One region of the Kluyvera sp. CHPC 1.2972 genome, then DNA from elsewhere that is predicted to be linked to it. Evidence: predicted binding sites of a transcription regulator. Region 1 holds the regulator's gene; each other region holds the start of a gene.

Region 1 (5,885 bases):
GGGTGCGCTGCATAAGCCTCGTCTGGTGGTGTTTCATGGTCTGGAGGGCAGTTTGCACAGCCCGTACGCGCATGGCCTGATTAACGCGGCGAAAGCGCAAGGCTGGCTGGGTGTGGTGATGCATTTTCGCGGCTGCAGCGGCGAGCCGAACCGTCTGAACCGTATTTATCACTCGGGTGAAACGGAAGACGGCACCTGGTTCCTGAACTGGCTGCAGCGTGAATATGGTAAAGCGCCAACGGCAGCGGTCGGGTACTCGCTTGGCGGCAATATGCTAGCCTGCCTGCTGGCCAAAGAGGGTGATGACGTGCCGATAGATGCGGCAGTGATTGTCTCCGCGCCGTTTATGCTGGAAGCCTGCAGCTACCATATGGATAAAGGCTTCTCGCGGGTCTATCAGCGCTATCTGCTGAATCTGCTGAAAGGCAACGCCGCTCGTAAGCTCAAAGCCTACCCCGGCTCGCTGCCGGTGGATCTGCGTCAGCTGAAAAGCATGCGCCGCATCCGCGAGTTCGACGATTCGATCACCTCGAAGATCCACGGCTTCGCCGACGCGATCGATTACTACCGTCAATGTAGTGCGATGCCGATCCTAAGCAAAATCACCAAGCCGACGCTGATCATCCACTCAAAAGACGATCCGTTTATGGACCATCACTCTATTCCTGCCCAGGAAGAGCTGCCGGATAACGTCGTCTACCAGCTTACTGAGTACGGCGGCCATGTCGGGTTTATCGGCGGCACCCTGCGTCACCCGGAAATGTGGCTGGAAAAACGCATCCCCAACTGGCTGATGCCGTGGCTAGGAGCAAAAGCATGATGATTCCCTGGCAGGATATCGACCCGGAGACGCTGGATAATCTGATTGAAAGCTTTGTCTTGCGCGAAGGCACTGATTATGGTGAATATGAACGTTCACTTGCGCAAAAGGTCGCCGACGTCAAACACCAGCTACAAACAGGCGAAGCGGTGCTGGTCTGGTCTGAGCTTCACGAGACCGTCAACATCATGCCCCGTAACCAATTTCGCGGTTAACTATACTCTAACGATAGGGAGCGTTTTACCCGCTTCCGTTGTCGTCTGTTCAGGGAGTTATTCGCATGTCTGCCAAACATCCGGTCATTGCCGTTACCGGCTCCAGCGGAGCAGGAACCACCACCACCAGCCTCGCGTTCCGTAAAATCTTTGCTCAGCTCAACCTGCGCGCGGCGGAAGTCGAAGGCGACAGCTTTCACCGCTATACCCGCCCTGAAATGGATATGGCTATCCGCAAGGCCCGTGACCTTGGCCGCCATATCAGCTACTTCGGGCCGGATGCCAACGACTTTGGCCTGCTGGAACAGACCTTTCGCGACTACGGCCTGAACGGGCAAGGGAAATCGCGCAAATACCTGCATACCTACGACGAAGCGGTGCCGTGGAACCAGGTGCCCGGCACGTTTACGCCGTGGCAGCCGCTGCCGGAACCGACCGATGTGCTGTTCTATGAAGGACTGCACGGTGGCGTCGTTACCCCGCAGCACGATGTGGCTCGCCATGTCGATCTGTTGGTCGGCGTGGTACCGATTGTTAACCTGGAGTGGATTCAGAAGATGATCCGCGACACCAGCGAGCGCGGTCACTCCCGCGAAGCGGTGATGGATTCGGTGGTACGGTCGATGGAAGACTACATCAACTTCATTACCCCGCAGTTCTCCCGCACCCATATCAACTTCCAGCGCGTGCCGACGGTCGACACTTCGAACCCGTTTGCGGCAAAAAGCATTCCGTCGCTGGACGAGAGTTTCGTGGTGATTCACTTCCGTAATCTCGACCACATCGACTACCCGTGGCTACTGGCCATGTTGCAGGGTTCATTTATCTCGCATATGAATACGCTGGTCGTTCCCGGCGGGAAGATGGGGCTGGCAATGGAATTAATCATGACGCCGCTGGTGCAGCGGCTGATGGAAGGCAGGAACTAGCATCAAGACCAGGTAGCCCGGACGAGGTGCGCAAGCACCGACGCCGGGAATGGCCCCGGCGTCACTGCGTTCGGCCGGGCTACGTCTGGCATGTAATCAGCCTTCGATCACTTCGTAAGAGTGGGTGATGTTCACCGCTTTTTCGAGCATCAGCGCAACCGAGCAGTATTTCTCAGCAGACAGATCCACCGCGCGTGATACCGCCGCATCCTTCAGATCTTTACCGGTGACGATAAAGTGCAGATTGATGTGCGTAAACAGACGCGGGGCTTCTTCACGACGCTCGGAGGTGAGCTTCACTTCGCAGTCGGTCACGTCATTGCGACCTTTTTGCAGGATGGAGACCACGTCAATCGCGCTGCAACCGCCGGCGGCCATCAGCACCACTTCCATCGGGCTTGGCGCTTTATCGCCAGAGTTACCGTCCATCAAAATTTGGTGGCCTGAAGCTGACTCACCGAGGAAGGTTAACCCCTCAACCCATTTCACACGCGCTTGCATAATATTTAACTCCCAGGTTGCAATTTTCTTCTCAGATTACGCGCACATAACAATTCTCGCAATGGAAGGCGATCGACGTCATGCTGAAGCGAGACACCAGGAGACACACGGCAAAAGCTATGCTAAAACAGTCAGGATGCTACGGTAATACATAAACGTACTGCATGTATGCAGAGGACATCACATTACAGGCTGCGACCCTATTCGACAGCCGACTTCCCAGGTAACGGGAAGGATACTATTGCAACCAGTGGCTGCAATGTTTTTGCCGCTGGGAAGAGCTTATAACAGAGGATAACCGCGCATGGTGCTTGGCAAACCGCAAACAGACCCTACTCTCGAATGGTTCTTGTCTCATTGCCATATTCATAAGTACCCATCGAAGAGCACGCTGATTCACCAGGGTGAAAAAGCAGAGACGCTGTATTACATCGTAAAAGGCTCCGTGGCTGTACTCATCAAGGACGAAGAAGGCAAAGAGATGATCCTCTCTTACCTCAACCAGGGCGATTTTATCGGCGAGCTGGGTCTGTTCGAAGAAGGCCAGGAACGCAGCGCATGGGTACGAGCAAAAACCGCTTGTGAAGTTGCTGAAATCTCTTATAAAAAATTCCGTCAGCTGATCCAGGTTAACCCGGACATTCTGATGCGTCTCTCTTCTCAGATGGCGCGTCGTCTGCAGGTCACTTCCGAAAAAGTCGGTAACCTGGCCTTCCTGGACGTTACCGGTCGTATCGCACAGACCCTGCTGAACCTGGCGAAACAGCCTGATGCTATGACCCACCCAGACGGTATGCAGATTAAAATCACCCGTCAGGAAATCGGTCAGATCGTTGGCTGCTCCCGTGAAACCGTGGGCCGTATTCTGAAAATGCTGGAAGATCAGAACCTGATCTCCGCGCACGGCAAAACCATTGTCGTTTACGGTACCCGCTAATCCGGCCCAAAATGGCGTATTGTGAAAGCAATACGCCATTTTTGTTTTCCCCCTATGTGGCGCAGGCTGATTTACCACCCGGAAGTCAACTATGCACTGCGGCAAACGCTGGTGTTATGCCTGCCGGTTGCCATTGGGCTGCTTCTCGGCCACCTCCAGCAAGGTCTGCTGTTCTCCTTAGTGCCCGCCTGCTGCAATATCGCTGGCCTCGACACGCCGCATAAACGCTTTTTTAAGCGCCTGATTATTGGCGGCTGCCTGTTTGCTGGCTGTAGCCTTGCCGTACAGCTGCTGCTGGAACACGACATTCCCCTACCGTTGATCCTCACCGGGCTGGCGCTGCTGCTGGGCGTCACGGCGGAAATCAGCGCGCTGCACGGGCGGCTGCTGCCCGCCTCGCTGATTGCTTCCATCTTTACCCTAAGCCTGGCGGGAAACATGCCTATATGGGAGCCATTGCTGCTCTACGCGCTGGGCACGCTGTGGTACGGGCTGTTTAACTGGTGGTGGTTCTGGATGTGGCGCGAACAGCCGCTGCGGGAATCGCTGAGCCTGCTCTACCGCCAGCTTGCCGAATACTGCGAGGCCAAATATAGCCTGCTGACCCAGCACACCGATCCGAGCACCGCGCTGCCGCCGCTACTCACTCGCCAGCAGAAAGTGGTGGATCTGATTTCCCAATGCTACCAGCAGTTGCACATGCTTGCGGCTAACCAGCATAACGATTACAAGCGCCTGCTGCGTGCTTTCCAGGTGGGGCTCGATTTACAGGAGCATATCTCCGTCAGCCTGCACCAACCGGAAGAGGTACAAAAGCTGGTTGAACGCAGCCACGCCGAAGCGGTGATCCGCTGGAACGCCCAAACCGTCGCGGCACGCCTGAGGGTACTGGCGGACGACATTCTCTATCATCGCTACCCGACCCGCTTCAATATGGATAAGCAGATCGGCGCGCTGGAAAAAATTGCCGACCAGCATCCGGATAACCCGGTCGGCCAGTTCTGCGCCTGGCATTTCAGCCGCATTGCCCGTGTGCTGCGCTCTCAGCGTCCGCTCTATCCGCGTGACCTGATGGCCGATAAACAGCGCCGCCTGCCGCTGTTCGCCGCGCTTAAAAACTACCTGTCGCTGAAATCCCCGGCTCTGCGCAATGCCGCCCGGCTCAGCGTGATGCTCAGCATCGCCAGCCTGATGGGCGCCGCACTGCACCTACCGAAGCCTTACTGGATCCTGATGACGGTGCTGCTGGTCACGCAGAACGGCTACGGCGCGACCCGTGTGCGTATTTTCCACCGCGCAGCGGGCACGCTGGCGGGGCTGGTGATTGCCGCCGTTGTCCTGCACTTCCACGCGCCGGAAGGGCTGGCGCTGACAGGCATGCTTATCGTCACGCTGGGGAGCTACCTGATTATCCGCCGCCACTATGGCTGGGCCACCGTCGGTTTTACGATTACCGCCGTGTATACCCTGCAGATTCTGACGCTGAACGGCGAGCAGTTTATCGTCGCCCGCTTTATCGACACCATCATCGGCTGCCTGATCGCCTTTGGCGGCATGATCTGGCTGTGGCCACAGTGGCAAAGCGGCCAGCTACGGCAAAACGCTCAGGCGGCGCTGGAGGCAGACCAGGAGGCCATTCGTCTCATCTTAAGCCCCGACCCGCAGGCGCCAAAGCTTGCCTATCAGCGTATGCGCGTCAACCAGGCCCACAACACCCTCTTCAACACGCTGAATCAGGCGATGCAGGAGCCGGGCTTCAACTCGCGTTATCTGGAAGATATGAAGCTGTGGGTCACCCATAGTCAGTTTATCGTCGAGCACATTAATGCCATGACCACGCTAGCGCGCGAGCACAATATGCTGACGCCGGATCTGGCGCAGCAGTATCTGGAATCCTGTGAGGTTGCCCTTCAGCGCTGTCAGCAGCGTCTGGAGTACGATGAGGCAGGAAGTAGCGGTGAGGTGAATATCATGGAGTCGCCGGACGCGCTGTCCCACGGGCCGCTAAGCACCATGGAACAGCATCTTCAGCGTATTCTGGGGCATCTGAGCACCATGCACACCATCTCATCGGTGGCCTGGCGACAGCGCCCCCGTCAGGGAGGCTGGTTAAAACGACGGGCTAGCTAACGATTTTAGCGACCGCCTGAGCGAAGCGCTGCATCCCTTCGTCGATATCCACCTCTTCCACCACCAGCGATGGCGCAAAGCGCATCACATCCGGCCCTGCGTTCAGTACCATCACGCCAACGTCCGCCGCCGCGTAGAGGAAATCACGCGCCCGGCCTTTGTATTTCTCGTTCAGCGCTGCACCAATTAGCAGGCCCATACCGCGCACGTCGCTAAAGACATCGTACTTCGCGTTGATATGTTGAAGGTGCTGCACAAAGCGCTCGCGCTTGGCGTTCACGCCGTTCAGCACTTCCGGGGTGTTGATAATATCGAATGCCGCGCCCGCTACCGCGCAGGCCAGCGGGTTACCG
Region 2 (5,885 bases), on a different contig from region 1:
AGGTCGCGAGACGGCGGCGAAACTGGTCCGCGAAGGTGATGTGTTTGTGCAAAGCTACCGTCCCGGCGCGCTTGCCCGCTATGGCCTGAGTGATGAAGAGATGGCGCAGATCAATCCCCAAATCATTACGGTTAACCTGAACTGCTACGGCCACCGTGGGCCGTGGAAAACACGGCCGGGCTTCGAGCAGCTTGCTCAGACCGTGACCGGTATGGCGGTAGCACAGGGCGGCGCGGGCCAGCCGATGCTGGGGCCAACCTATCCGAATGATTATCTGAGCGGCTATCTCGCCACGCTTGGCGTGTTGATGGCGCTGGAGCGTCAGCGTAATGAAGGCGGTGCATGGCGGGTAGATGTGTCATTGTGCCGGACGGCGACGTGGCTACAGCAGTTGGGGGGCATTGCGGATTTTCAGACGATTGCCCCACCAGGCGAAGCGGCGATTACCCGTTGTATGGTGACCGAGCAGGGACCATTCGGCGAGTTAAGCTACTTCAACAGCGCGCTGGCGCTTGCACAAACACCGATGGCGTTTGCGATGCCGGCCATGCCGTTAGGGGCGCATCGCGCGGAATGGTGGTAGGGCTCCCGGAGTCGCTGCGCTCGTCCGGGCTACCTGCGATTTGTAGCCCGGACGAGCGCAGCGACTCCGGGAAAAACACTTAACTACTCGTGAGTGCACCCTGGTATTTATGCAGCATCAACACCAGCCGCTCAACCGGCTGGGTCACCTGTTCAGGCGCTTCCCAGACCCGCAGTTTTTCCTGATAAACCCCCAGCTCTTCCAGCAAGCGCGTAAAGTAATAGCGGCGCTTGTCGTCGCTGCTGGCAGAGATCACCTTGTCTGCCGTGCGGCGCAGTTGATGGTGGAACGCCGACAGATCGTCATTCACCGGAATTGGCGCATCACGCAGGCGCTGGTGCGCAATAATCAGCGTCAGCGCCAGGCGGAATTTGGCGATATCACCGGGGAACTTGTTCAGCAGTAAGAACAGCTGCTGGTAAAGCCCCGGCAGGTGGTTCTCTTTCCGACGCGCCATATTGGTGGTCATCGCCGATACCGCTGCAAACACAAACTGGTTCAGCAGCACGCGCCCGGTACGCAGGCGGGAGTTATCGCGGATCAGCAGAATAACGATAAACGCCATGAAGCAGCCGACAATCTGCCCTAATGCGCTATCAAGGAACTGGCTGAAGTGGAAGGTCATCGGGTTATCCAGCACCAGAATGTTGATGGTACTGGCCAGCGCCCCCATCGAGCCCAGCCGCCTTTTTTGCACTTCAATACCGATAAAGAAGCACATCACCGCCAGGCTGATACACAGCAGCAGCATGCTCTGTTGGGTCGCGGGAATGATGATCAGGAAATAGAGCGCCCCCAGCGGCAGCGCCGCGATGGTGCCGTAGATAAAGTCTATCGCCACCATGCGCGGGTTCGGCAGGCGCATCGCCAGCGAGGTGACCACGGCGATCATCACCATCGCCCCGCTACCGGATGTCCAGCCGGTCCACAGCCAGAACAGAATGCCCAGCGCACAGGAGAGCGTGGTGCGCCAGAAGTTAATCATCGCGTGGTGACGCTCGGCGGATTCCGGACGCACCACCACTTCACTTTGCAGGATCTCTTCTTCGCGGGCGCTGATTTTGGCATTGCCAATCACCCCACGCTTGAGCAGCAGATAACGCGTCGCGGCCCCCACCCAGCTGTAGATAGTGACCGGCGTATCGTGCTCGCCCGTCCACGCCAGCACGCGGCGCATCCGTTTTAGCTGACGATGAACATCCTGCACCGTCTCAACCGGCGCTTCGAACAGCTCGCGATAGGCGTCAGTGACCAGCTCAGGCCGCGAGTTTTGCATGATGAAGGTTTCACAGGCCTGGGTCACCATGGTCAGCGAAACGGTGTTCAGCGCCTTCAGGCGGCGGTTGGCCCACGCCCAGCGTGAGGACTCCATGTTCAGGTTGCTGCGCATCCCTTCCAGCGCCGCCGTACGACGCAGCAGCGCCAGCCAGGCCTTGTCCATTTCATCGCTGTCACCGTGCTTGATACACAGCTGCATCAGGCGATATTGATCGATGAGGATGCCGTCGAGTTCGTTATCGATCTCTTTTTTGATCGATCGCGGCGAAAACAGGAGATCGGCGACGATCGCACAGATAATCCCCAGCACGATCTCGCTGCAGCGTTCAACGGCAAACTGCGGCGTCAGTAGCGGTTCGGCCTGAATGGTGATGACGATAATCAGCGCCGTGTAGCCGGACAGCCCCCAGGCATAGGAGTTCTCCACGCGCACCAGCGACGAAATCCAGGTACAGAAACCGGCCCAAATACTGCAGACCAGCAGCATCAGCAGCGGCGCACGAATCATGGTGATGATAATCACCAGCGCCGCAATACAGCCGATAAAGGTGCCGACAATACGCAGCATCCCGCGATAGCGAATCGCCCCTGCATAGGGTTCCCCACCTGCGGCAAAGGCCGGGCCAGCCGCCACGATGGCGGCAGTCAGTACCGCCCAGCGGGGCGTTTCAAGCTGAAAGTGAAAGCCGACGAACAGCGCCAGCACCACCGCGCACGCCAGTTTGACGGCAAAGCGGATGTGCTGGTTGGCAATACTAAAAATGCCCATGGCGATTAACCGAACTCACGCAGACGCAGCGCTAACTTCTGGAAGAAGCTCATGCGGCTGGCATCGCGATCTTTCTCGCCAGTAATGACCACCGTGGCGGTAGTCCCCGCAGGCCACAGGTTGCCTGTCTGTTCATCCAGACGAATACGCACCGGCACACGCTGAGCCAGACGAACCCATTCGAGGTTGGAGTCGATGGTCGCCATCCCTTTGCTGTCAACGCTGCTGCTGGCGTTCGTCACGCCTGCCGCGACACTATCAACGGTGCCTTTAATCACATGGTTGCTGCCCAGCGGGGTAATTTCGGCACGGTAGCCCGGACGCACGCTTGAGAGCTTGGTCTCTTCAAGGTAGGCCATCACGTAGAAGGAATGCTGTTTAACCAGCGCCACCGCCGTCGAGCCGCGGGTGATAAATTCACCAGCATAGACGTTAAGGTTAGTCACCCAGCCATCTGCCGGGGCACGGATCACCGTACGGTCAAGGTCAAGGCGCGCCAGGTCGCGGGTCGCCTGCGCTTTAGCAAGCTGGTGCAGCACGGTTTGTAGAACGTTATTGGATTGGTCAATCTCTTCGCGCGACATCGCGATGACGCCCAGCTTATTTCGACGCCCGGCTTCACGACTTTTTTCATCGGCCAGCGCTTTATAATAGGCCACATCTGCGTCAGCCTCTTCCAGCGCCTTCTTGTAGCGCGGCTGATCAATGATAAACAGCACCTGATTTTTGCTAACCAGTTGGTTATCCTTGACCTCAACGTCGGTAATCAGGCCGGAAACGTCAGGGGCAATAGCAACAACGTCCGCGCTAAAACGCGCATCGCGCGTCCACGGAGATTCGGTGTAATAGACCCAGGCGCGGAAAATAGCGATGAACGCCAGGATGACCAGTATCACCGTAATAGCGGTGCGGGAGATTTTTCTTGTTAGTGTTTTCACATCTACCTCAGACGAACAAACGTGATATTAGATAAAACAGGCAGCAGTACAGTGCGGTGTTGAACAACGCAGGATGCCAGACAAAGTCGTAGATCCCGGTCGGCGTCAGCACGCGACGCACCAACCAAAAAATGGCGAGCGATAAGAGCAGCTCAAAGAAAATCGGCGGGAATGAGAGACCGAAAATCACGATGACAGGAAACAGGCTCATGTTGACCTTACTAGACTAGCGTGCAGGTGAGATTGGAACTTTAATTATTCAGCTAACAGTATTTTAACGTAACTGTTATCGCCTTATCTACATAGTGTGATGCAAATCACTTTTAAGCCAGAGTGAACAATGGAACGACTAAAACGGATGTCGGTGTTTGCCAAAGTAGTCGAGCAAGGCTCCTTTACCGCCGCGGCGCGCCAGCTACAAATGAGCGTTTCGTCCATCAGCCAGACTGTCTCTAAACTGGAAGATGAGCTGCAGGTCAAACTGCTTAACCGGAGTACTCGCAGCATTGGCTTAACCGAAGCCGGTAAAATTTACTACCAGGGCTGCCGACGCATGCTGTTAGAAGTTCAGGATGTGCACGAGCAGCTTTACGCCTTTAACAACACGCCAATTGGGACGCTGCGCATTGGTTGTTCTTCAACTATGGCACAAAATGTCCTCGCTGCCATGACGGCGGAGATGCTGAAAGAGTATCCAGGATTAACGGTGAATCTGGTGACGGGAATTCCGGCGCCGGACCTGATTGCCGATGGGCTGGACGTGGTGATCCGCGTGGGCGCGCTGCAGGACTCCAGCCTCTTCTCCCAACGCCTTGGCAGCATGCCGATGGTCGTCTGCGCATCGAAGAAATACCTCGCGCAGTATGGCGTGCCCGAAAAGCCGGCGGACCTGAGCAACCATTCGTGGCTGGAATATAGCGTACGTCCCGATAACGAATTTGAGCTGATTGCCCCCGAAGGGCTGTCGACAAAGCTGCTGCCGGAAGGCCGATTCGTGACTAACGATCCGATGGCCATCTCTCGTTGGTTGGTGGCCGGTGCGGGCATTGCCTACGTGCCGCTGATGTGGGTGATCAATGAGATCAACAGCGGTGAGCTGGAGATCTTATTCCCGCGCTATCAGTCCGATCCTCGTCCGGTGTACGCGCTGTATACCGAAAAGGACAAGCTGCCGCTGAAGGTGCAGGTCTGTATTAACTATCTGACCGACTATTTTGTCGAAGTGGCGAGGTTATTCCAGGAAATGCGGGGAAGAAGGAAGGAATAGCCGTAGGCCGGATAAGCAAACATCAATGCACCTCAAAATGAGGTGCATTTTTTTCAGGTCAGGCAGTGCCGCCCACCGTTAAATTGTCCACTTTCAGGGTTGGCTGGCCGACGCCAACCGGCAGGCTCTGGCCTTCTTTGCCACAGACGCCTACACCGTTATCCAGCTTCAGATCGTTACCGACCATGGAAACCTGCTGCATAGTTTCGATACCGGAACCGATAAGCGTCGCCCCTTTCACCGGTTTGGTCACCTTACCGTTTTCAATCAGATAGGCTTCCGAGGTGGAGAAGACAAACTTGCCGGAAGTGATATCCACCTGGCCGCCGCCAAAGTTTGGCGCGTAGAGGCCGTACTCGACGGATTCAATGATCTCCTGCGGCGTGGATTTCCCGGCCAGCATGTAGGTGTTGGTCATACGCGGCATCGGCAGGTGCGCGTAGGATTCGCGGCGGCCGTTACCGGTAGGCGCAACGCCCATCAGACGAGCATTAAGCTTGTCCTGCATATAACCTTTGAGGATCCCGTTTTCGATCAGCACGTTGTACTGGCCCGGTGTCCCTTCATCGTCGATCGCCACGGAGCCGCGACGATCGGACATCGTGCCATCATCAACGATAGTACAGAGTTCAGAAGCCACCAGCTGGCCCATCTGGCCGCTGAAGACTGAGGTGCCGCGACGGTTGAAGTCACCTTCAAGACCGTGACCGACCGCTTCGTGCAGCAGTACGCCCGGCCAGCCCGCGCCCAGCACAACCGGCAGCGTGCCCGCAGGTGCAGCCACCGCAGAGAGATTCACCAGCGCCATGCGCACCGCTTCTTTCGCCCAGGCATCGGCGCGCACTTCACCGTCGAGGTCGGCAAGGAAGTAGTCATAGCCAAAACGACCGCCGCCACCGCTGGCGCCACGCTCGCGTTTACCGTCGTCTTCCACCTGCACGCTAACCGACAGGCGTACCAGCGGGCGCACGTCGGCGGCCAGCGTACCGTCGGTCGCAGCAACCAGAATCAGTTCATAGACGCCGGTCAGGCTCGCCGTCACTTCCTGCA
Region 3 (5,885 bases), on a different contig from region 1:
GTAAGAATGGCTATCTTTGGTAAGGCTCTGGCAGCCTCTTTTGTCATGCTGGTGGCGGTGTCGGCGCACGCTGACATGAAGATGGAACGGAAAGATATTCCTGAATTAAAGCTGAGCATCGACATCCCGCAGACGCTTACGCCGATGTCAGACGACATGGCGAAAATTAAATACCCTTCTGAAAACCGCCCGCAGGTGATCTATGGCGATGAACGCGGTAAAGCATCTTTAGGCCTCAGCAACGGCCGTCATGCGTTGCCCGCAGATAAGCTCGACGTGGCAAAGGATGCGACGCTGAAAATGCTGAATAATTTTAAACCGAAGGCGGAAGCGGTCACGGTGGATGGGCATAAGGCGTGGTTGATTACCTTCCGCTCTCAGGCACCGGATACTGACATTTTGAATATGCTGCTGGTGACGTCAGAAAACGATAAGGCCGTGCAGGCCGCGTTTAACATGACAAAAGATTTGGAAGGGCAGTATAAGGATGTGGCCAGGGCTTCGCTGCTGTCGATTAAGTTTGATAAGTAAATCGGCCGGGCCACAACATTCGTAGCCCGGGCGAGGCGTTTACGCCGACCCCGGGGTCGGCGCTAACGCTTACTTCACGTCGTCAGGTAACGCATAGGCAACGATGTAATCACCCATCTTCGTACCAAACGATCCGTGACCGCCTGCGGAAATGACCACGTACTGCTTGCCATTCACCTCATAGGTCATCGGCGTCGCCTGACCGCCTGCTGGCAGACGACCCTGCCACAGTTTCTCACCGTTGCTCATGTTGTAAGCACGCAGGTAGTTATCGGCGGTGGCGGCGATAAACAGCACGTTACCGGCCGTGGAGATTGGGCCACCCAGCATTGGCATACCCATATTGAACGGCAGCGGAACCGGCAGTGGGAACGGCAGGCTATCCTGCGGTGTACCCAGACGTTTTTTCCACACCACTTCGTTAGTTTTCAGATCCAGCGCTGAGATATAACCCCAGGCTGGCTGTTTGCACGGCAGGCCAAACGGTGACAGGAACGCGTTCAGCGTCACGCCAAACGGCACGCCGTACTGCGGCTGAATACCAGACTCGGTACCGCTCGACTTCGCATCCTTTGGTGGTTCCATCGGGTTGCCAGGACCGCGTGGGATCAGCTTCGACACGAACGGCAGCGCCATCGGGTTAGCAATCGCCACCTGGCGGTTAGGGTCAACGGAGATGCCGCCCCATTCGAACATCCCCAGGTTACCTGGGAACACCAGTGTGCCCTGCTCAGACGGCGGGGTGAAGATGCCTTCATAGCGCAACTGATGGAACATTACGCGGCACACCAGTTGGTCGAACATGGTGGCGCCCCACATGTCCGCACCGGTCAGATCTTTCTTCGGACGGAAGCTCAGATCGGAGAACGGCTGGGTTTTGGTGACGTAGTCGCCTTTGGCTGCACCCTGAGGAACCGGTTTTTCCGGTGCCGGCACAACCAGTTCGCCGTTACGGCGGTCGAGCACGAAGATATTACCGGTTTTCGCCGGGGCGTAGATTACCGGTACTGTCTTACCGTCAACGCTGATATCTGCCAGCGTTGGCTGGGACGGCATGTCCATATCCCACAGGTCGTGGTGAACGGTCTGGTAGCTCCAGGCAAGCTTACCGGTGGTGGCATTCAGCGCCACAATTGAGCTCGCGTAGCGTTCCTGCTCTGGCGTACGGTTGCCACCCCAGATATCCGGTGTGGTCACGCCCATCGGCAGATAGACCAGATCCAGCTTCGCATCATAGGCCGCTGGCGCCCAGGAGTTCGGCGAGTTGAAGGTATAATGCGAACCCGCTGGCGGGATAGCGTTTGGATCTTTTGCACCCGGGTCAAACGCCCACAGCAGCTTACCGCTGTTAACGTCAAAGCCGCGAATAACGCCAGATGGCTCACGGGTCGAGAAGTTATCGGTGACTGCACCGGCAATTACGATGACTTTATCGGTGATAATCGGCGGTGAAGTCGGTTCGTACATACCCGGCGTGGTGACCGGCATGTCGGTTTGCAGATTGAGAATGCCTTTGTTAGCAAAGCTCTCGCATAGCTTACCGGTGTCGGCGTTGAGGGCGAAGATACGGCCATCGTTTACCGGCAGGATAATGCGGCGAGGACAGTCGGCAACCACGTCAGGTGACGCGTTTGCGGCGGTCGCTTCATGGTAAGAGACGCCACGGCAGGTCACGTGCTGGAAGCTAGGGTCAGTGCCGAGTTGCGGGTCAAAGTGCCATTTCTCTTTACCGGTCGCTGCATCCAGGGCAAACACGCGCTGGTGAGCGGTACAGAGGTAGAGCATATTACCAATCTTGATCGGGGTGACTTCGTTAGTGATTTCACCCGGATCGTTTGGCTGCTTCAGGTCGCCGGTGCGGAATACCCAGGCTTCCTTCAGGTTATGTACGTTGTCGGCATTAATCTGCTTCAACGGCGAGAAGCGCTGGCCTTCCTGGTTACGCCCATAGGCTGGCCAGTCCTGGTCTGCGACCTGAGAGATTGGCTCGGCCGGTGTGGCGTCTGCGCTCAGCGTCCCGTTCACCTCCTGCGGGTCGTGGAAACCGGCCCAGGTGAGGATACCGGCGCTGATAATCAGCGCGACGAGCAGCGCCGCGACGGCTCCGCTTGACGGCACCACCAGACGGCGCCAGACAAACGGCAAAATCAGCCAGACGCCGAAGATAACCAGCACGTCGCTGCGCGGTGTGAGTGCCCAGAAGTCGAAGCCGACTTCCCACACGCCCCATACCATGGTTGCCAGCAGCAGTACGGCGTAAAGCCACAGTGCTGAACGCTTAGCGCGCCAGAGCTGTGCCGTAATGCCCAGCATCACCAGGCCAGCGATAGGGTAGTACCAGGAACCCCCAATCGCGACCAGCCATACGCCGCCAATCAGTAGATACAAGCCGCAGAACGCCGCAAAGAGGGCGGTTAGCCTCCCGAGCAGTCCTGGACGTTGATGATTTGTTTCAGCCATAGAAAAGTGTCCGTTTGTTTGTTAATTATTGCTTTCATTTCATTATAGGATTTAACAAGTGTGATCGAAATCACAAATTGAGCTTTATTATCGAATTAGCCGCGTCAATCGTTTTGCTGGTATACTTTCACGCTTGCTGATCAACCTCGCGGCTCTGGGTTAACGGGTTGAGTGATTTACATTTAAAATCATGTGGTTAGTTAAATGAAACATACTGTTGAAGTGATGATCCCGGAAGCGGAGATCAAGGCGCGTATCGCTGAACTGGGTCGTCTGATTAACGAGCGTTATAAAGACAGCGGTAGCGAAATGGTGTTAGTCGGTCTGCTGCGCGGCTCGTTCATGTTCATGGCTGACCTGTGCCGTGAAGTACAGGTTCCGCACGAAGTCGATTTTATGACGGCATCCAGCTATGGCAGCGGTATGTCCACCACCCGCGACGTGAAAATCCTCAAAGATCTCGATGAAGATATCCGCGGTAAAGATGTGCTGATCGTTGAAGACATCATCGACTCCGGCAATACGCTGTCGAAAGTGCGTGAGATTCTGAGCCTGCGTGAGCCGAAGTCGCTGGCAATTTGTACGCTGCTGGATAAACCAACCCGTCGCGAAGTTGAAGTGCCGGTTGAGTTTGTCGGCTTCTCCATCCCGGACGAATTCGTGGTGGGTTACGGTATTGACTATGCTCAGCGCTATCGCCATCTGCCATATGTTGGCAAAGTGGTGCTGTTAGACGAGTAAGTTTGCAGGTAGCCCGGACGAGGCGGAACGCCGACTCCGGGACACGCCCGACGTCACTGCGTTCGGCCGGGCGACAAGGGATGATTTCCCTTACTTATGATTGATATGCTTTAACTTGAGGTTGGAAATCCCGTGGCGGTAACGCTGCTCGAGGGTTTCGCGGCTGACAGCGGTTACATCGAGATCGCGCAGTAGGCCGTCGTGAATACCGTATGCCCAACCGTGAATCATCACCTTTTGCCCACGTTTCCATGCCGATTGCATAATCGTCGAGTGGCCCAGGTTGTAGACCTGCTCCATCACGTTCAGCTCGCATAGCGTATCCATACGGCGTTCCGGCGGCATCTCGCCCAGCAATGAACTATGTTTGAACCAGATATCGCGAATGTGTAGCAGCCAGTTGTCGATTAACCCCAGTTCCGGGTTTTCAACCGCCGCCTGTACGCCACCACAGCCATAGTGTCCGCAGATAATAATGTGTTCAACTTCCAGCACATCAACGGCATACTGCACCACGGAAAGGCAGTTGAGATCGGTGTGGATAACCAGGTTTGCGACGTTACGGTGAACGAACAGTTCGCCAGGCTCAAGCCCGGTCAGACGTTCGGCGGGGACGCGGCTGTCAGAACAGCCAATCCATAAAAAACGGGGTTTTTGTGCTTGGGACAGTTTTTCAAAAAAACCGGGATCCTCTTCTATCAGCATCTTTGACCATAGTGCATTGTTGCTGATGAGTGTATCTATGTCGTTCATGGAAGCGGTAACCCAGTAATTTTCGTTGGGTTAATATAGGGCAACTCCTGATTTATTAAAACTAAATATCAAGTATCAGAATGTAAGGTAAGCGAAAATCTATGACCATTGCACTGGAATTAGAGCAACTGACAAAGACTTATCCTGGCGGCGTACAGGCGCTGCGTGGGATCGATCTGCAAGTCGAAGCCGGTGATTTCTACGCGCTTCTGGGGCCGAACGGGGCGGGTAAATCGACGACCATCGGGATTATCAGTTCGCTGGTGAATAAAACCTCCGGGCGCGTGAGCGTATTTGGTTATGACCTGCAAAAAGATGTGGTCAACGCCAAACGCCAGCTCGGGCTGGTGCCGCAGGAGTTCAACTTCAACCCGTTTGAAACCGTGCAGCAAATCGTCGTGAACCAGGCGGGCTACTACGGCGTTGAGCATAAAGAAGCGGTCATCCGCAGCGAAAAATACCTGAAGCAGCTCGATTTGTGGGAAAAACGCAACGAACGCGCGCGGATGCTCTCCGGTGGGATGAAACGTCGCCTGATGATTGCCCGTGCGCTGATGCACGAGCCGAAGCTGCTGATCCTCGACGAACCGACCGCCGGCGTAGACATTGAGCTGCGCCGTTCCATGTGGGGCTTCCTCAAAGATCTTAACGATAAAGGCACCACCATCATTCTGACCACTCACTATCTGGAAGAGGCAGAAATGCTGTGCCGTAATATCGGCATCATCCAGCGCGGTGAACTGGTAGAGAACACCTCGATGAAAGCGTTGCTCTCTAAGCTGAAGTCAGAAACCTTTATTCTCGACCTGGCGCCGAAAAGCCCGCTGCCGAAGCTCGAAGGTTACAAGCACACGCTGGTGGATACCTCGACGCTGGAAGTCGAAGTGCTGCGCGAGCAGGGGATTAACAGCGTCTTTGCGCAGTTGAGTGCGCAGGGCATCCAGGTACTGAGTATGCGTAACAAAGCGAACCGCCTTGAAGAGCTGTTTGTGTCGCTGGTTCATGAAAAACAAGGAGATCGCGCATGATGCAGCTTTACTGGGTTGCGCTGAAAAGCATCTGGGCAAAAGAGATCCACCGCTTTATGCGTATCTGGATCCAGACGCTGGTGCCGCCTGTCATCACCATGACGCTGTACTTTATTATCTTCGGCAACCTGATCGGCTCCCGTATTGGTGAAATGCACGGCTTTACCTACATGCAGTTTATCGTGCCGGGCCTGATCATGATGGCGGTGATCACCAACGCTTATGCCAACGTGGCCTCGTCGTTCTTTAGCGCCAAGTTCCAGCGCAATATTGAAGAGCTGCTGGTGGCACCAGTGCCAACGCACGTCATCATCGCTGGGTTTGTCGGCGGCGGCGTGGCGCGCGGCCTGTGCGTGGGGATTCTGGTGACGG
Region 4 (5,885 bases), on a different contig from region 1:
CGTTGAGCTGCTGATGACCGGCGGCCACCTGCGTCGTCAGTCGCAGTCGTTTTACGGCGACCAGGCGGAGCAGTCGTTACAGAATTACCACTTCGACATTCTGTTCCTTGGCGTCGATGCCATTGATCTCGAGCGCGGTATCAGCACGCATAATGAAGACGAAGCCCGGCTTAACCGCCGGATGTGTGAAGTGGCTGAACGCATTGTCGTTGTCACGGATTCGACGAAATTTAACCGCTCCAGCCTGCATAAGATTATTGATACACAGCGCATTGATGTGATTATTGTCGATGAGGGTGTGCCGAATGAAAGTCTGGAAGGGTTGCGTCGACAGGGCATTGAGGTGATTTTGGTGAGCGCATAAAAAACGGGAGGCATGATTGCCTCCCGATGACGTTTTTCATTCAATATCGGGGAATCAGGTCACCGGCGCCGGGTTAAACACCGCCAGCTGGTTATGCAGCCCCCACTGATCCGAGAAGGTTTTCTTCCGCCCGCTCGCGACATCCAGAATAAACTCAAACAGCTTCGTGCCAACATCCTCAATCGTCTCTTCGCCTGTCGCGATGGTCCCGGCGTTAATATCCATTAAGTCATACCAGCGGTTCGCCAGCTCGGTGCGGGTGGCCATCTTAATGACCGGCACGGCCATCAGGCCGTAAGGCGTACCGCGGCCGGTGGTGAAGACCTGCACGGTAATGCCGGAGGCCACCTGTTGGGTGCCGCAGACGAAATCGCTCGCCGGGGTGGCGGCATAAATCAGGCCGCGTTTGGTTGGGCGCTGGCCCGGCGACAGCACTTCCACGATGGCGCTCTTGCCTGATTTGGCAATAGAGCCCAGCGCTTTTTCTACCACGTTTGCCAGACCGCCTTTTTTGTTGCCCGGAGACGGGTTGGCGCTGCGGTCGGTTTGGCCCATATCGAGGTAGTTATCGTACCAGGCCATCTCTTCCAGCAGGCGTTTACCGACCTCTTCGTTGATGGCGCGCGGGGTGAGCAGGTGGATGGCGTCACGCACTTCGGTGACTTCTGAGAACATGACGGTTGCGCCGCAGCGAACCAGCAGATCGGACGCGTAGCCCACTGCCGGGTTGGCGGTGACGCCGGAGAAGGCATCGCTGCCGCCACACTGCATCCCAACGACCAATTCAGACGCCGGGCAAGTTTCACGCTGGCGTTTATTGAGTTTTTCCAGGTGGCGTTCGGCCACCTGCAGAATGTCGTCCACCATTGATCTAAAGCCGACATGCTGTTCGTCCTGCAGGCGCACAATGCTGGCGCTGTCGACCGGGATGCTCTGCACATCTTCGGTCCCTTGCAGCAGGCGTTCTGGCTGCAGTTTTTCGCAGCCGAGGCCGACCACCATCACTTCGCCGCCAAAGTTCGGGTTCAGGGCGAGGTTATGGATGGTGCGGATCGGCACGATGGCCGCCGGGGCATTAATCGCCACGCCGCAGCCGTACAGGTGGTTAAGGCCTACCACGCCATCGACGTTCGGGTATTTTGGCAGCAGATCGCGTTCAATAATCTTGACCACGTAATCCACCACGCCCGCCACGCAGTGCACGCTGGTGGAGATGCCCAGCAGGTTTTTCGTGCCGACGCTGCCGTCGGCGTTGCGGTAGCCTTCGAAGGTGTAGCCTTCCAGCGGCGGCAGCGCTTCCGGCACTTTGGTGGCTAGCGGGAGCGTGTTCAACGGCGGCGCTTCCGGCAGAATGACCGTGGACTCATCAATCCAGCTGCCCTTCACGATATCGCGAACGGCATAGCCGATGACCTCGCCGTAGCGGATAATCTCGCCACGTTCGGGAATATCCACCAGAGCCACTTTATGCCCCTGGGGAATATGTTCAATTAATTCCAGACCATCAGGAAAACGCGTTCCTGCTTTTAATCCGTTATCGTTAACAATAATCGCCACATTATCAGTGTCGTGCACTTTAATATAAAAAGCAGTCGGCGATTCTTGTCTGATTTCAATGTTAGCCATTGTCCAGTATTCTCCAGCCAGCGGGGCAAAAAATAAAAGATATAAGTGTTAGGGTTTTCATTATTGAAAATAAGAACACTTTGATTATGGAATAAAGCATGTCAGGTGTTGAAGTTTAAAAATGTGATAAAGATCACTTATTATCGTGATGCCGCTTGGCGCAAGGGTATCAAAGCGTGAAATTGTGCATCAGCGCCCAGTGTTGTGTGCATATGTATAACTAAAAGATTTTTTTAAGCATTGAAATTGTGTTTTTGCACAATGTCTGGCGCTGATTTCCTGATTATACTGAATCCCGATTTCATAGTGACTTATTTGTTTTTTAGCCGCTTGTTATCAATAAATAATCAGCGAAATACTGCCTTAATAATAACAATATAATTAAGGCGCTCTGTGCCCCCGAGGATAATAAAATGATACATGATACAGCTGATGTTTCTGGATCAACGAAAGGAATGCCGACTCGTTATTTAATTTTGTTAGTTATTTTTATTGTTACGGCCGTTAACTATGCTGACCGTGCCACACTCTCCATTGCCGGTACATCGGTGGCGAAAGAGCTGGGGCTTAGCGCGGTAGAAATGGGGTATATCTTCTCTGCGTTCGGTTGGGCTTATTTGCTCATGCAGATCCCCGGTGGTTGGTTACTGGATAAATTTGGTTCGAAGAAAGTGTACACCTACAGCCTGTTCTTCTGGTCGCTGTTCACTTTCCTGCAGGGCTTTGTTGGTTTCTTCCCATTAGCGTGGGCAGGCATCTCCATGTTCTTTATGCGCTTTATGTTGGGTTTCTCCGAAGCGCCATCTTTCCCTGCGAACGCCCGTATCGTGGCGGCCTGGTTCCCGACCAAAGAACGCGGTACCGCATCCGCTATCTTTAACTCCGCGCAGTATTTCTCGTTAGCGCTGTTCTCTCCGCTGCTGGGTTGGCTGACCTTCGCCTGGGGCTGGGAACACGTCTTTACCGTCATGGGCGTGATTGGCTTAGTGCTGACCGGGATGTGGGTGAAGTTTGTTCACAACCCAACCGACCATCCACGTATGTCCAAAGACGAGCTGAAGTTTATTGCGGATAACGGCGCCGTGGTTGATATGGACCATAAAAAGCCGGGCAGCGATGCGGCAAAAGGTCCGAAGCTGGAGTACATCAAGCAGTTACTCAGCAGCCGTATGATGTTAGGGATCTTCTTTGGTCAGTACTTCCTGAACACCATTACCTGGTTCTTCCTCACCTGGTTCCCGATTTACCTGGTGCAGGATAAAGGGATGTCGATTCTGAAAGTAGGGCTTGTGGCGTCTATCCCGGCGCTGTGTGGCTTTGCCGGTGGCGTGCTGGGCGGTCTGTTCTCTGACTACCTGATCCGCCGCGGCTGTACGCTGACCTTTGCTCGTAAGCTGCCTATCGTGCTGGGCATGCTGTTGGCATCGACGATTATTCTGTGTAACTACACCGATAACACCGCGCTGGTGGTAACCCTGATGGCGCTGGCATTCTTCGGTAAAGGCTTTGGTGCACTCGGCTGGCCGGTTATCTCCGATGTGGCACCGAAAGAGATTGTTGGGCTGTGCGGCGGGCTGTTTAACGTCTTCGGCAACGTGGCGTCTATCGTCACTCCGCTGGTGATTGGCTATATCGTGAGTGAGCTGCACTCCTTTAATGGCGCACTGATTTTTGTAGGCTGCTCTGCGCTGATGATGATGGTTTGCTACCTGTTCGTGGTAGGCGACATCAAACGTCTGGAACTGCGTAAGTAAGCCACGACTAACTTAAGGTAATGAAAATGGATAACGCGATTTTCCCTAACAAATTCAAAGCGGCACTGGCTGCCAAACAGGTTCAGATTGGCTGCTGGTCCGCACTCTCCAGCCCAATCAGCACTGAAGTGTTAGGACTGGCTGGTTTCGACTGGCTGGTACTGGACGGTGAGCATGCGCCGAACGACGTGACGACGCTCATCCCGCAGTTGATGGCCTTAAAAGGCAGCGCGAGCGCACCGGTGGTGCGTATCCCGACCAACGAGCCGGTGATTATCAAGCGTATGCTGGATATCGGTTTCTACAACTTCCTGATTCCATTCGTAGAAACCGAAGAAGAAGCCGCGCAGGCGGTCTCTTCTACTCGCTATCCGCCAGAAGGCATTCGCGGTGTATCCGTTTCGCATCGCGGCAACATGTTTGGCACCGTGCCGGATTACTTCGCGCAGTCCAATAAGAACATCACCATCCTGGTGCAGATCGAGAGCCAGCTGGGCGTCGACAACGTTGATGCTATTGCCGCTACCGACGGCGTTGACGGGATCTTCGTCGGCCCAAGCGACCTGGCCGCCGCGTTAGGCCATCTGGGCAACGCTTCTCACCCGGAAGTGCAGCAAGCGATTCAACACATTTTCGCCCGTGCCAAAGCGCACGGTAAGCCGAGCGGCATTCTGGCGCCGGTAGAAGCCGATGCGCGCCGCTATCTGGAGTGGGGCGCAACCTTTGTGGCGGTTGGCAGCGATCTGGGCGTGTTCCGCGCCGGTACGCAGAAGCTGGCCGACGCCTTCAAGAAGTAACCACCACCGAATACACACACATTTGAGGAAATGACGATGAAAGTTGGTTTTATTGGCCTGGGTATCATGGGTAAACCGATGAGTAAAAATCTGCTGAAAGCAGGTTACTCGCTGGTGGTTTCTGACCGTAATCCTGAAACGATCGCTGAAGTGATTGCCGCCGGTGCCGAAACGGCAACCACGGCAAAAGCGATTGCCGAGCAGTGTGATGTGATCATCACCATGCTGCCAAACTCTCCGCACGTGAAAGACGTGGCGCTGGGCGAAAACGGCATTATCGAAGGCGCGAAGCCGGGCACCGTGCTTATCGACATGAGTTCGATTGCCCCGCTGGCCAGCCGTGAAATTAGCGATGCGCTGAAGGCGAAGGGCGTAGAGATGCTGGATGCGCCGGTCAGCGGCGGTGAGCCAAAAGCCATCGACGGTACGCTGTCGGTGATGGTAGGCGGTGATAAAGCTATCTTCGATAAGTACTACGACCTGATGAAAGCGATGGCGGGTTCGGTGGTACATACCGGCGACATCGGTGCGGGTAATGTCACCAAGCTGGCAAACCAGGTGATCGTGGCGCTGAACATTGCGGCGATGTCTGAAGCGCTGACTCTGGCGACCAAAGCGGGCGTGAACCCGGATCTGGTTTATCAGGCGATTCGCGGCGGTCTGGCGGGCAGCACCGTGCTGGACGCGAAAGCACCGATGGTGATGGACCGTAACTTCAAGCCAGGTTTCCGTATCGACCTGCATATTAAAGATTTGGCGAACGCCCTGGATACCTCGCACGGCGTCGGTGCACAGCTGCCGCTGACCGCGGCGGTGATGGAAATGATGCAGGCGCTGCGTGCCGATGGTCTGGGAACCGCCGACCATAGCGCTCTGGCGTGCTATTACGAGAAGCTGGCGAAAGTGGAAGTCACTCGCTAAGGACGTTGTGCCCGGCGGCGCATTGCGTGCCGGGCTTACAGGGTAGGCCGGAGCTGTGAAACGCCCTCCGGCGTCGTGCGCTAATAGGCTCAGATATGAAAATCGTAATCGCCCCAGACTCTTATAAAGAAAGCCTTTCTGCCACCGAGGTAGCTCAGGCAATAGAAAAAGGATTTCGGGAAATCTTTCCGGAAGCGCAATTCGTGTCAGTGCCGGTCGCCGACGGTGGAGAAGGAACGGTTGAGGCGATGATTGCGGCCACGCAGGGGCGTTCGGTGATGTCGACGGTCACCGGCCCGCTTGGCGAAGCCGTGGAAGCACAGTGGGGGATCTCCGGCGACGGAAATACCGCCTTTATTGAAATGGCTGCCGCAAGCGGCCTGGCATTAGTGCCACCAGAACAGCGTAACCCGCTGATTACCA

The links. The regulator CRP, encoded in region 1, controls carbon source genes, mostly activating them, when cyclic AMP is high. The targets are predictions, from matches to a motif close to ATGTGANNNNNNTCACAT.
Region 2: the regulator CRP is predicted to act here: its motif matches at 3,874-3,891, upstream of aaeR (HTH-type transcriptional activator AaeR).
Region 3: the regulator CRP is predicted to act here: its motif matches at 3,050-3,067, upstream of hpt (hypoxanthine phosphoribosyltransferase).
Region 4: the regulator CRP is predicted to act here: its motif matches at 2,112-2,129, upstream of garD (galactarate dehydratase).

What each region holds. Positions count from the first base shown of each region.
Region 1 is NZ_JAPKIB010000002.1:457,438-463,322, reverse strand. Features, by position in the region: gene V6944_RS05625 (hydrolase) at 1-820, shown strand, start outside; gene V6944_RS05620 (YheU family protein) at 817-1,035, shown strand; gene V6944_RS05615 (phosphoribulokinase) at 1,101-1,964, shown strand; gene V6944_RS05610 (OsmC family protein) at 2,061-2,465, opposite strand; gene crp (cAMP-activated global transcriptional regulator CRP) at 2,770-3,402, shown strand; gene V6944_RS05600 (YccS/YhfK family putative transporter) at 3,457-5,532, shown strand; gene argD (bifunctional acetylornithine/succinyldiaminopimelate transaminase) at 5,525-5,885, opposite strand, start outside.
Region 2 is NZ_JAPKIB010000004.1:28,328-34,212, reverse strand. Features, by position in the region: gene V6944_RS08425 (CoA transferase) at 1-583, shown strand, start outside; gene aaeB (p-hydroxybenzoic acid efflux pump subunit AaeB) at 663-2,630, opposite strand; gene aaeA (p-hydroxybenzoic acid efflux pump subunit AaeA) at 2,636-3,568, opposite strand; gene aaeX (p-hydroxybenzoic acid efflux pump operon protein AaeX) at 3,576-3,779, opposite strand; gene aaeR (HTH-type transcriptional activator AaeR) at 3,909-4,835, shown strand; gene tldD (metalloprotease TldD) at 4,894-5,885, opposite strand, start outside.
Region 3 is NZ_JAPKIB010000006.1:74,676-80,560, reverse strand. Features, by position in the region: gene V6944_RS11955 (hypothetical protein) at 7-531, shown strand; gene V6944_RS11950 (glucose/quinate/shikimate family membrane-bound PQQ-dependent dehydrogenase) at 601-2,991, opposite strand; gene hpt (hypoxanthine phosphoribosyltransferase) at 3,196-3,732, shown strand; gene can (carbonate dehydratase) at 3,823-4,485, opposite strand; gene V6944_RS11935 (ABC transporter ATP-binding protein) at 4,587-5,513, shown strand; gene V6944_RS11930 (ABC transporter permease) at 5,510-5,885, shown strand, end outside.
Region 4 is NZ_JAPKIB010000004.1:135,946-141,830, forward strand. Features, by position in the region: gene V6944_RS08935 (DeoR family transcriptional regulator) at 1-364, shown strand, start outside; gene garD (galactarate dehydratase) at 419-1,990, opposite strand; gene V6944_RS08945 (MFS transporter) at 2,404-3,744, shown strand; gene garL (2-dehydro-3-deoxyglucarate aldolase) at 3,771-4,541, shown strand; gene garR (2-hydroxy-3-oxopropionate reductase) at 4,572-5,462, shown strand; gene garK (glycerate 2-kinase) at 5,558-5,885, shown strand, end outside.